DNA from 3 places in the Streptomyces sp. NPDC079141 genome. Region 1 is predicted to be linked to each of the others. Evidence: riboswitches for the same ligand, from Rfam matches in the RefSeq annotation. Region 1 holds a riboswitch; each other region holds the start of a gene.
What was found. Region 1 has a riboswitch for cobalamin ahead of AB0Q90_RS13660 (CbtB-domain containing protein). Riboswitches for the same ligand answer to the same signal wherever they lie in the genome.
Positions count from the first base shown of each region.

Region 2: linked by a shared signal. The riboswitch ahead of AB0Q90_RS09300 (cobalamin biosynthesis protein) and the one ahead of AB0Q90_RS13660 (CbtB-domain containing protein) in region 1 are both predicted to bind cobalamin.
Region 3: linked by a shared signal. The riboswitch ahead of AB0Q90_RS10140 (ABC transporter substrate-binding protein) and the one ahead of AB0Q90_RS13660 (CbtB-domain containing protein) in region 1 are both predicted to bind cobalamin.

Region 1 covers NZ_JBFBLP010000003.1:858,067-861,326, reverse strand. Annotated here, with positions in the region: gene AB0Q90_RS13670 (acyl-CoA dehydrogenase family protein) at 1-41, opposite strand, end outside; gene AB0Q90_RS13665 (CbtA family protein) at 161-922, opposite strand; gene AB0Q90_RS13660 (CbtB-domain containing protein) at 948-1,178, opposite strand; cobalamin riboswitch at 1,217-1,372, opposite strand; gene AB0Q90_RS13655 (histidine phosphatase family protein) at 1,467-2,057, shown strand; gene AB0Q90_RS13650 (ferredoxin) at 2,075-2,449, opposite strand; gene AB0Q90_RS13645 (hypothetical protein) at 2,556-2,681, shown strand; gene ppdK (pyruvate, phosphate dikinase) at 2,737-3,260, opposite strand, start outside.
Region 2 covers NZ_JBFBLP010000002.1:922,514-925,773, reverse strand. Annotated here, with positions in the region: gene AB0Q90_RS09310 (serine protease) at 1-926, opposite strand, end outside; gene AB0Q90_RS09305 (CU044_2847 family protein) at 910-1,254, opposite strand; cobalamin riboswitch at 1,478-1,618, shown strand; gene AB0Q90_RS09300 (cobalamin biosynthesis protein) at 1,722-2,663, shown strand; gene AB0Q90_RS09295 (cobyric acid synthase) at 2,660-3,260, shown strand, end outside.
Region 3 covers NZ_JBFBLP010000003.1:97,840-101,099, forward strand. Annotated here, with positions in the region: gene AB0Q90_RS10125 (4-hydroxybenzoate 3-monooxygenase) at 1-85, opposite strand, end outside; gene AB0Q90_RS10130 (formylglycine-generating enzyme family protein) at 132-965, opposite strand; gene AB0Q90_RS10135 (CoA-binding protein) at 1,149-1,556, opposite strand; cobalamin riboswitch at 1,636-1,824, shown strand; gene AB0Q90_RS10140 (ABC transporter substrate-binding protein) at 1,893-2,912, shown strand; gene AB0Q90_RS10145 (iron chelate uptake ABC transporter family permease subunit) at 2,909-3,260, shown strand, end outside.

The DNA.
Region 1 (3,260 bases):
GTGCGCAGCCGCTGCTGCTCGGGCGTGTGGTCGAGATGCACGGCGCCTCCAGGGTCCCCAAAGCCGGTGCTGACGGCGCACACCGTAGAACGTGTTCCAGAAATTGGGAATGGCGAAGGGCCCCCGGCATGCGCGCCGAGGGCCCTGCGAGGTGAAGCGATCAGTGCGGTACGGGAGTTGCCCGCGCGGGCGCCGTCACCTCCGCCTCGCGCCGGGGGGCCAGCAGCCGTTCCGCCAGTGCCCCGAAGACCAGCCCGAAGGCGGTCCACAAGGTGACCTGGACGGCGAGGGCGGCGAGCCGGTACTGCCACAGCAGGGTGGCCGGGAAGTCGTGCGGGGCTTCGTTGTACGACGGCAGGAAGGCGTACGCCAGGCCGACGACGAGAACGAAGAACGCGCCCGCAGCGGCGGTGGCGTTGAAGTTGCCGAGGCGTGGGGCGAGGCGCTGCCCCAGGATGACCGCCCCCACCGTCAACAGCACGCCGAGCACGACCATGAGGAAGAACAGGGTGGTGCGCTGGTTGAGCGTGTCGGGGTCGCCGACGGCCGGAGGGTTGGCGGGGTACTTGAGGAACGGGACGACGTAGACCGCGACCAGTCCGGCGGCCGCCAGGAGCAGCGCGCTCGCGCGCGGCCCGAAGCGGCCGATCCGGCCGAGGGCGAAGCAGTACGCCAGTGCGGCGATGCCGCCGAAGGCGACCCCGTAGACGAGGACGCCGGTGGACAGACCGGCGGTGGACTGCATAGTGCGGCTGACCAGTTCCTCGCCGCCGTGCTCGTGGGCGTGCGCCTCTTCGAAGGCGATCGCCTCGTCGACGCGCGGTTCGCCCAGGAAGTAGGCGACGACGAGGGCGGCCAGGCCCGCGACGAGGCCCGCGAGCATGCCGCGGACCAGGAGGTTTCTGACAGTTGCGGAGTTCATGTGCGGTTGCGCTTCCTCGTCGCTGTCAGTGGCAGGGGAAGCCGAGGAGGTGGCGGGAGTCGTGCACCCACTCGTGCACGCCCTCGCCGGAGATGAGGGAGGTGGCGCCCTGTTCGGCGCCGACGAAGTAGAGCAGGACCAGCATCAGGATGCCGAGGAAGACCGCCCAGGGGACGATCGCGCCGATCGGCAGCTTGGCGGGGACGGCGGTGGAGCCGGTGGTGCCGAGGGTCGGCTGGACGGCGGACTGCGCCATGGCAGGTACCTCCTGGGGGAACTCGCGTCCCGTCTCGGTGGTGCACAGGACAACGGGGCGGGTCTGACTTACCCGGCCCGCACCCGTGGGTGCGTGCCCGGCTTACAGTGGCGCGACCGTGCCGGATTCTCACCGGCTTCCGCAGGGACCGTCGTCGATATCGACGAGAAGGTACCGCGTGTCGGGAGCGCGGCCAAGGGCGCACGGTACGGCGTCGTGCGCCCTCAGGGGGCATGGGGCGGGTCAAGTACCGGACAGGGATGGGGTATTGACGTTGAGGACGGGCGCATGACAAGTCGGGTGATGTTGGTCTCACCGGCGATCACCGCGGCGCTGCGGGAGGCCCGCTTCGACGACGGCTGTCCGCTCGACGCCTCGGGGCTGCGGCTCGCCCGGGCCGCGGCGGGCGCTCTGCCGGCGGCGGAGCGGGCCTGGGTCTCCCCCACCGTCCGCTGCCGCCAGACCGCCGACGCGCTGGGCGTCCAGGCGCTTGCGGAGCCCCGGTTGGCGCCGCTGGACGCGGGACGGTGGCGTGGCGCGACGCTGGCGGAGGTCGGCGCGCGCGAGCCGGCGGAGCTGGCCCGCTGGCTGGCGGATCCGCAGGCCGCGCCGCACGGGGGTGAGTCGGTGCGCGCGGTGTGCGACCGGGTCGGCGGATGGCTGGAGGCGACCGCCGAGGTGAGCGGGCGGACCGTCGCGGTGGTGGAGCCGGAGGTCGTCCGGGCCGCGGTCGTACGGGCGCTCGGGGCGCCGGAGGCGGCGTTCTGGCGCACCGACGTGCCGCCGCTGACGGTGGTGGAGCTCAGCGGGCGGTCCGGGCGCTGGAACGTGCGGATGGGGCGGCCGCTCGAAGAGCGAGTCGCCGACCGACCTCAGTGAGGCGGCGAGTCGCCGGCTCACCTCAGTGAGGCCAGAAAGTCCGTGCACGCCTGTGCGCACTCGCGGCACGCCTTCGCGCCGTCCTCCGCGCCCGGCCGTCCGTCGAAGACATGGGCGCACTCCAGGCAGACCGTGCGGCACCACTCCAGCTGGACGCGGATGCCGCTCTCGTCCGTCTGGCTCTGCTCGGACAGCACCCGGCAGGTCGCGTCGCACACCTCGGCGCACATGATGCCCTTGCGTCGTACGAGTTCCTGTTCCTCCGTCCCGTCCGGATCCACCAGGCTCGCGCGCAGCGCACAGGAACGCGCACACTCGGTGCACGCCTGGGCGCACGCGAAGCGGTCCTCCAGGTACTGGAAGAGCTGCTGCTGCGATGTAGTCGAGGTCACACCCTGCGGGTAGCCGACTCGCAGGGCGCCAAACCCGGTGTCGGCCAGGGTTTCGCCAGGTCGCGACGGCCGGGTTCACGAAGGTCGCCCCGGGTACTCGCGGGCCATGGACACACCCTGGAGGGACATCGCCGCCGGGAGCGGCGCGCTCGGTGTCGGACTGATCGTCGCGGGCATGGCCGTCGTGGCGCTGCTGGAGGGCAGGGAGGCCGACGAGGTGGGCAACACCTGACGCCTGCCGGCGGACCCCGGGAACCCTCCGCCCCCGGGGCATACCCCGACGCACCTCACCTGCTGTCGCTGTTCCCCGTTGTGTCGGCGACCGCCGCCCGGCCCGCCTCAAGGCGGGCCGCCGGGATGCGGAACGGTGAGCAGGAGACGTAGTCCAGGCCCGCGCGGTGGAAGAAGTGGATCGACTCGGGGTCGCCGCCGTGTTCGCCGCACACGCCGGTCTCCAGCTGCGGGTTGACGGCGCGTCCGGCCTCGACGCCGAGCTCCACCAGTCGGCCGACGCCTTCCTGGTCGATGGTCTCGAAGGGCGAGACCTGGAAGACGCCCTTGTCCAGGTAGAGCGGGAAGAAGGAGGCCTCGGCGTCGTCGCGGGACAGGCCCCAGGTGGTCTGGGTGAGGTCGTTGGTGCCGAAGGAGAAGAAGTCGGCGGCCTCGGCGATCCGTCCGGCGGTGAGCGCCGCGCGCGGCAGCTCGATCATCGTGCCGATCGGGCAGTCGAAGCGCGTGCCGGTCTCGGCGGCGACCTGAGCAAGGACCTCTTCCGCCTCGGCGCGAGCCAGGCGCAGTTCCTCGACCGTTC
Region 2 (3,260 bases), on a different contig from region 1:
CCGGTGGTGCGCGTGAGATCGGGAAACCGGTCCCGCAGGGCGGCCAGCAGGACGCGCACCGGTGCGGCTCCCGGCTGGCCGACGAAGTCGGTCACCGTGTACCCGGCCGCCCGCAGCAACGGCAGCGCCCCTGCGCGCACGAGGGAGGACTTGCCGACCCCGGACGCCCCCGCCACCGGTACGAAGGGCTGGGTGCGCACGGCGCGGACGATCCGCTCGGTGTCCGCCGCCCGCGCGAAGAACACGCCCGCGTCCTGCTCCCGGAAGGGCTCCAGGCCACGGAACGGCGACGGCCGCAGAGCGGGGTCCAGGCCCAGGAGCAGGGCGGCGGGGATGAGGTACGCGGTGGTCGCGCCGGTGCCGACCTCCGCGGCGACCGTCATGCCGACCACTCCGCCCTGGTCGCTGTCCCAGACCGGCCCGCCGCTGAAGCCGCGGCCGACGGGCGGGCCGCCGGGTACCGGGCGCGCCTCCATCGAGGCCCAACCCTTGCCGACCGCGGCGCGGAGCCGACCGTCGACCCAGACGCCGTGGTCGTCGGTGCGCTGCGGGAAGCCGACGACACGGAAGGCGTGGTCCCAGACCGCCGCACCGCCCGCGAAGCGCACCGGGGCGGTGCCGGGCACCGACTCCTCCAGCGTCAGCAGCGCCATGTCGCCGCCGCCGTCGGGCGCCACCGGGCGCCAGTGCGTGACCGTCGCCCGCAGCCGGTCCGAGGGCGGACTCAGGAGCGGGAAGTCCACGGTCACCGCGGCGACGGGGGGCGTCTCGTCGGTGTCGGGCGTGCCCAGCGCGCTCGCCACGACATGCGCGCAGGTGCACAGCGTTCGTTCGGCGACGAGGAACCCGCAGCCGGCGACCTGGCCGTCGGCGCTCCAGAAGCGCGCGATGGCCCCCGGGAGTTCGTCGTCAGGAGCGGCCGTCATCGGCACGCTGTCCCGGAATGACCGTGTCGTCCTGGGGCGCCCAGCGCATGCTCACCTTGAAGTTGGCCTCCGTCGACCCCTTCGCCACCACGACGCCCGCCTCGGCGCTGAGCGTGATGCCGAACTCGACGGTCACCTCCGCGGGCGGTCTCGCCAGGCTTCTGGCGTCGTCCAGGACCGCGCCGAGGGCGGGGCGCACCCGGCCGAGTGCCTGTTGGAGGGTCTCGGCGGCACCGGCCACCACGCCCCCGCGCGAGACGCGCTGCACTCCGGCCGGGCCGTCGCCGGCCACCTCCAGGAGCACGATCTGCCCGTCGTCCAGCAGCATCTCGCCCACGTACGCCACTGTGCGTCCCCTCCCGCGTCCGTTGCACCCCGTATGGGGCATAGGGGCTATTGCAGGGGTCACCGTGCGTGTTCACAAGCGGGATCGGGGATTGCCGCCCGGCAGAGGGGAATTCAGGGCAAGCAGCCCTCTTTGGGCGGCCTGCCGTGCTAGCGGTGTGGAACTCAGCACACTCCCCCTTCGCAGGTCAACGGCAAGTTGACGGCCCTTCCGGGCCCGTGGTGGACTGCCGGAGCCAGCTACGGCGGCAGGAGAGGAAGCCGGTGTGAATCCGGCGCGGTCCCGCCACTGTCACCGGGGTAGACAGCCCTGGGAGCCAGGAACTCTCACCGCCGATCTCGTCGAGCCAGGGCGCGGACACCCTGAGTGAGGACATATCGCCATGCGCGGCTGCCGATTGAGAGCCTGCCCCAACCGAGCTCTGCCCGACCCCACGGCCGGCTGAGCCGATGCGGGCCGATCGCGTCTTCGCGTACGGCGCCGCCGCCGGCCTCCTCGGTGACCTGCTCCTCGGCGATCCGCGCCGCGGGCATCCGGTCGCCGTGTTCGGGCGGGCCGCCGGCGCCGTGGAACGCGTGCTGTGGCGGGACCACCGGGGCTGGGGCGCGCTGCACACCGCCGTGTGCGCCGGAGGAGCCGTCGCGCTGGGCGCCGTTGCCGCTCGTGCCGTACGCCGCTCCCCTGCCGCCTCCGTCGCACTGACCGGCGCCGCCACCTGGGCGGTCGTCGGGGGGACTTCGCTCGCCCGGGAGGCCCGGGTCATCGGCCGTGCCCTCGAAGCGGGGGACGTCGAGGCCGCGCGGGCACGGCTGCCGCATCTGTGCGGGCGGGATCCGCAGGCGCTGGACGCGGACGGAATCGCGCGCGCGGTCGTGGAGTCCGTCGCCGAGAACACCTCCGACGCCGTCGTGGGGGCGCTCGTGTGGGGAGCCGCCGGCGGGGTGCCGGGGCTTGTGGGGTTCCGGGCCGTCAACACCCTCGACGCCATGGTGGGGCACAAGTCCGAGCGTCATCGGCGCTACGGCTGGGCGTCCGCCCGGCTCGACGACGTCGCCGGGTGGCCCGGAGCGCGGCTCACCGCCGTGCTCGCGGTGGTCGCCGGGGGCGATCCCCGTGGTGGCGTACGCGCCTGGCGTGCCGACGCCGCGAAGCACCCGAGCCCCAACGCCGGGCCAGTGGAGGCCTCGTTCGCGGGGGCGCTCGGGGTCCGGCTCGGCGGGACGTTGTCGTACGGCGGGCGCATCGAGCACCGGCCGGTGCTGAACGGGGAGGGACGTGCAGTGGAAGTCGGGGACATCGAGCGGGCCGTTCGGCTGTCCCGGCGGGTGAGCTGGCTGGCGCTCGGCGTCAGTGTCGCCGCACGCCGGATCGTCAAGGGACGGCGGTCATGACCGGCGGCGGGCTTCTCGTCGCCGGCACCACCTCCGATGCCGGCAAGAGTGTCGTCACCGCCGGAATCTGCCGGTGGCTGGTGCGGCAAGGGGTCAAGGTCGCGCCGTTCAAGGCGCAGAACATGTCCCTCAATTCGTTCGTCACGCGCGAAGGCGCCGAGATCGGGCGGGCGCAGGCCATGCAGGCCCAGGCCTGCCGGGTCGAGCCGACCGCGCTGATGAATCCCGTGCTGCTCAAGCCGGGCGGCGAGCAGAGCAGCCAGGTCGTGCTGCTCGGGAAGCCGGTCGGTGAGCTCAGCGCTCGCGGGTACCACGGCGGGCGGCAGCAGAAGCTCCTCGGGACCGTGCTCGACTGCCTCGCCGAGTTGCGGGGCACGTATGACGCGGTGATCTGCGAAGGGGCCGGGAGTCCGGCCGAGATCAATCTGCGGCGGACCGACATCGTGAACATGGGGATCGCGCGCAACGCGCAGCTCCCCGTACTCGTCGTGGGCGACATCGACCGCGGTGGCGTCTTCGCCTCCTTCTTCGGGACCGTCGCCCTCCTCTCGCCCGAGGACCAGGCGCTCGTCGCCGGGTTCCTCGTCAACAAATTCC
Region 3 (3,260 bases), 760 kb from region 1:
GGGTCAGCCCGGCGGGTCCGGCGCCGACGATGACGACCGGAAAGCGTTGTGCGGCACGGGAGTTGGGGTGGGGGGTCGTGGTCACCCGAGCATTATGTGGGGGCCCGGCGCGGTACGGGGAGTCGCCGGAGTCACGCGTCGCGTGCGCACCGGAAGCCCGCGTGGCCGCTGGAACTGTCCGGGGTGTTGGAGCTGCGGGCGGCGACGCGGTAACGGTTGCAGTAGGAGGCGTGGCACATGTGGGAGCCGCCGCGGATCACCTTGGCGGTGCCCTCGGCCGGTCCGGCCGGGTTCACCGCCCCGCGGCGCTCCGTGCTCCACCAGTCCGCGCACCACTCCCACACATTGCCCGAAGTGTTGTACAGGCCGAAGCCGTTGGGCTCGAAGGCGTCCACGGGCGCGGTGCCGCGGTAGCCGTCGTCGGCGGTGTTCTTGGTGGGGAAGGTGCCCCGCCAGATGTTGCAGCGGTAGGCGCCGTCGGGGTTCAGTTCGTCGCCCCAGGGGTAGCGCCGCTGCTCCAGGCCGCCGCGGGCCGCGTACTCCCACTCGGCCTCGGTGGGCAGCCGCTTGCCCGCCCAGGCCGCATAGGCGGCGGCGTCGTACCAGGACACATGGACCACCGGATGGTCACCGCGGCCCGCGAGGTCACTCCCGGGACCCTCCGGCCGGTTCCAGGCCGCCCCCGTGACCGCACACCACCAAGGGGCCTGCTCGGGCCGCGGCGCGTCCCGGCGCAGGGCGCCCGGCAGGAACCCGGCGAAGACGTACGACCAGTCCAGGCGCTCGGCGTCGGTGATGTGCCCGGTGTCGGAGACGAACGCGGCGAACGCGTCGTTGGTCACCGCACAGGCGTCGATACGGAAGGCGTCCACGCGCACGGCCCGCACCGGGCCCTCACCGTCGGCCGGGAACCCCTCGGCGTCCTCGGCGCCCATCAGGAACTCGCCACCGGGAAGCAGGACCATGCCGTCCGTGGACCCGGCGACGGCCGGCGCCGGCGGTGCGATGCGCAGCGGCTTGGCCGGGCCGCTCCCGGCGGACGGCATACAGCAAGGGGCGGGCTCGTGCATCGGCTTCTTCCTCGGGGCGCGGGTGCGGACCGTCCATGTCTACGCGACGTTCCTGTCCGGACCGGCCACCGGGGGTGCTCAGCGCAGCCGGGGAATCTCGATGGCCGGGCAGCGGTCCATGACCATGTCGAGGCCGGCGGCGCGGGTGCGCTCGTACGCGGCGTCGTCGAGGACGCCGAGCTGGAACCACACAGCCTTGGCGCCCTTGGCCACCGCCTCGTCGGCGATCGGCCCGGCCAGCTCGCTGTTGACGAAGACATCGACGACGTCCACGTCGAAGGGGATGTCCGCGAGGCAGGCGTAGCCCTGCTCGCCGTGCACCGTCTCCGCCTTGGGGTGGACGGGCACCACGCGCTTGCCGTAGCGCTGGAGCACCTCGGCCACGCCGTAGGCGGCGCGCCGCCGGTTCGTCGACAGGCCCACCACGGCCCAGGTGTCGCCGAGTTCCGTGAGGATCTTGCGGACCGTCTCGTCGTCGCCGTACACCGGTGGGCCTCCTCGACCTCATGACAGGGCTCTCGACCGCACAACGGCCGACGGCGCCCGGTGATTCCCGGCGGCCGCGTGATAGCTTGCCGAAGCCAGTCGAACCCATGAACGTGGGTCAGGGAATCCGGTGCGAATCCGGAGCTGACGCGCAGCGGTGAGGGTGACGGGCGGGGCCTCGGCCACTGGACGGCGTACGTCGTCCGGGAAGGCGCTCCGACCCGGGTGAACCCGAGTCCGAAGACCTGCTGGCGGCCCCCGCGGTCGACGCACGGCGGGGGAGCACCGTACGACCGGGCTCCGCGTTCGAGCCCTCGACGACTGAGGACAAACCCCGTGCCCTTCGCACGTCTCACCCGCCCCGCCGCCCTGCTCGCGGCCTCCACCCTGCTCCTGACCGGCTGCGGCGACGACAGTGCCGCCACCGATGCCAAGGCCGCCGTCACCCTCGACAACTGCGGGCACTCCGTCCGCGTCGAACAGCCGCCGCGGCGCGCCGTCTCCCTCAACCAGGGCACCACCGAGATCCTGCTCTCCCTCGGCCTCGCCGACCGCATGGCCGGGACCGCGACCTGGACCGACCCCGTGCTGAAGGGACTGGCGAAGGCGAACGCGAAGGTGCCGAGGATCGCCGAGAACAACCCGTCCTTCGAACGGGTCCTGGAGACCGAACCCGACTTCGTCACCGCCTCCTTCGTCTCCACCCTGGGCAAGGGCGGCGTCGCCGGCCGCGAGCAGTTCGAGAAGCTCGGCGTCCCGACCTACGTCTCCCCGTCCGACTGCGTGGGCAAGGACAACTCCGGGGGCGGCGACGGCGTCCGCGACACCCCGCTGACCATCGACGACGTGTACGGCGAAGTCCGCGACCTCGCCAAGGTGTTCGGCGTGGAGGAGCGGGGCGAGAAGCTCGTCGCGAGCCTCAAGACGCGGATGGCGAAGGCCACTTCGGGCATCGACGCCTCGGACGTCACCCTGCTCTACTGGTTCGCCAACTCCGAGTCGCCCTACATGGCCGGATGCTGCGGCGCCCCCGGCGTCATGACCCGCGCCCTCGGCGCGCGGAACGTCTTCGACGACACGCACGAGGAGTGGCCACAGATCAACTGGGAGACCGTGGCCGACCGCGACCCCGACGTCCTCGTCATCGGCGACCTGACCCGCAAGTCGCAGACCGCCGAGTCCGCGGCGAAGAAGATCGCGTTCCTGGAGTCCGACCCCGTCACGAAGAACATGACCGCCGTCAAGCACAAGCGTTACGTGCTGCTCAGCGGGCAGGCCATGAACCCGACCATCCGCACGGTAGAAGGCGTCGAGCAAGTGGCCGCGGCCCTGCGTGAGTTCGGGCTCGTGAAGTGACCCTGCGCGGGCTTGTGCTGGGCACGGCGGGCACCGTCCTGCTGTGCTGCTCCCTCGCCGTCGCGATCACCATCGGCCCGGCCGACATCCGCGTCGCCGACGTGTGGTCCGTCGTCGCGGCCCATCTCGGCGTCGGCACCTCGGAGTTGACGCCGATCCGGGACGGCATCGTGTGGCAGCTGCGGCTGCCGCGCACACTGCTCGCGGCCGTGTGCGGGGCCGGACTCGCCGTGTGCGGCGCGGTGATGCAGTCGCTGCTGCGCAACCCGCTCGCCGACCCCTTCGTCCTCGGAGTGTCCTCCGGCGCCTCGACCGGGGCCGTGGCCGTCGTCGTCCTGGGCGTCGGCG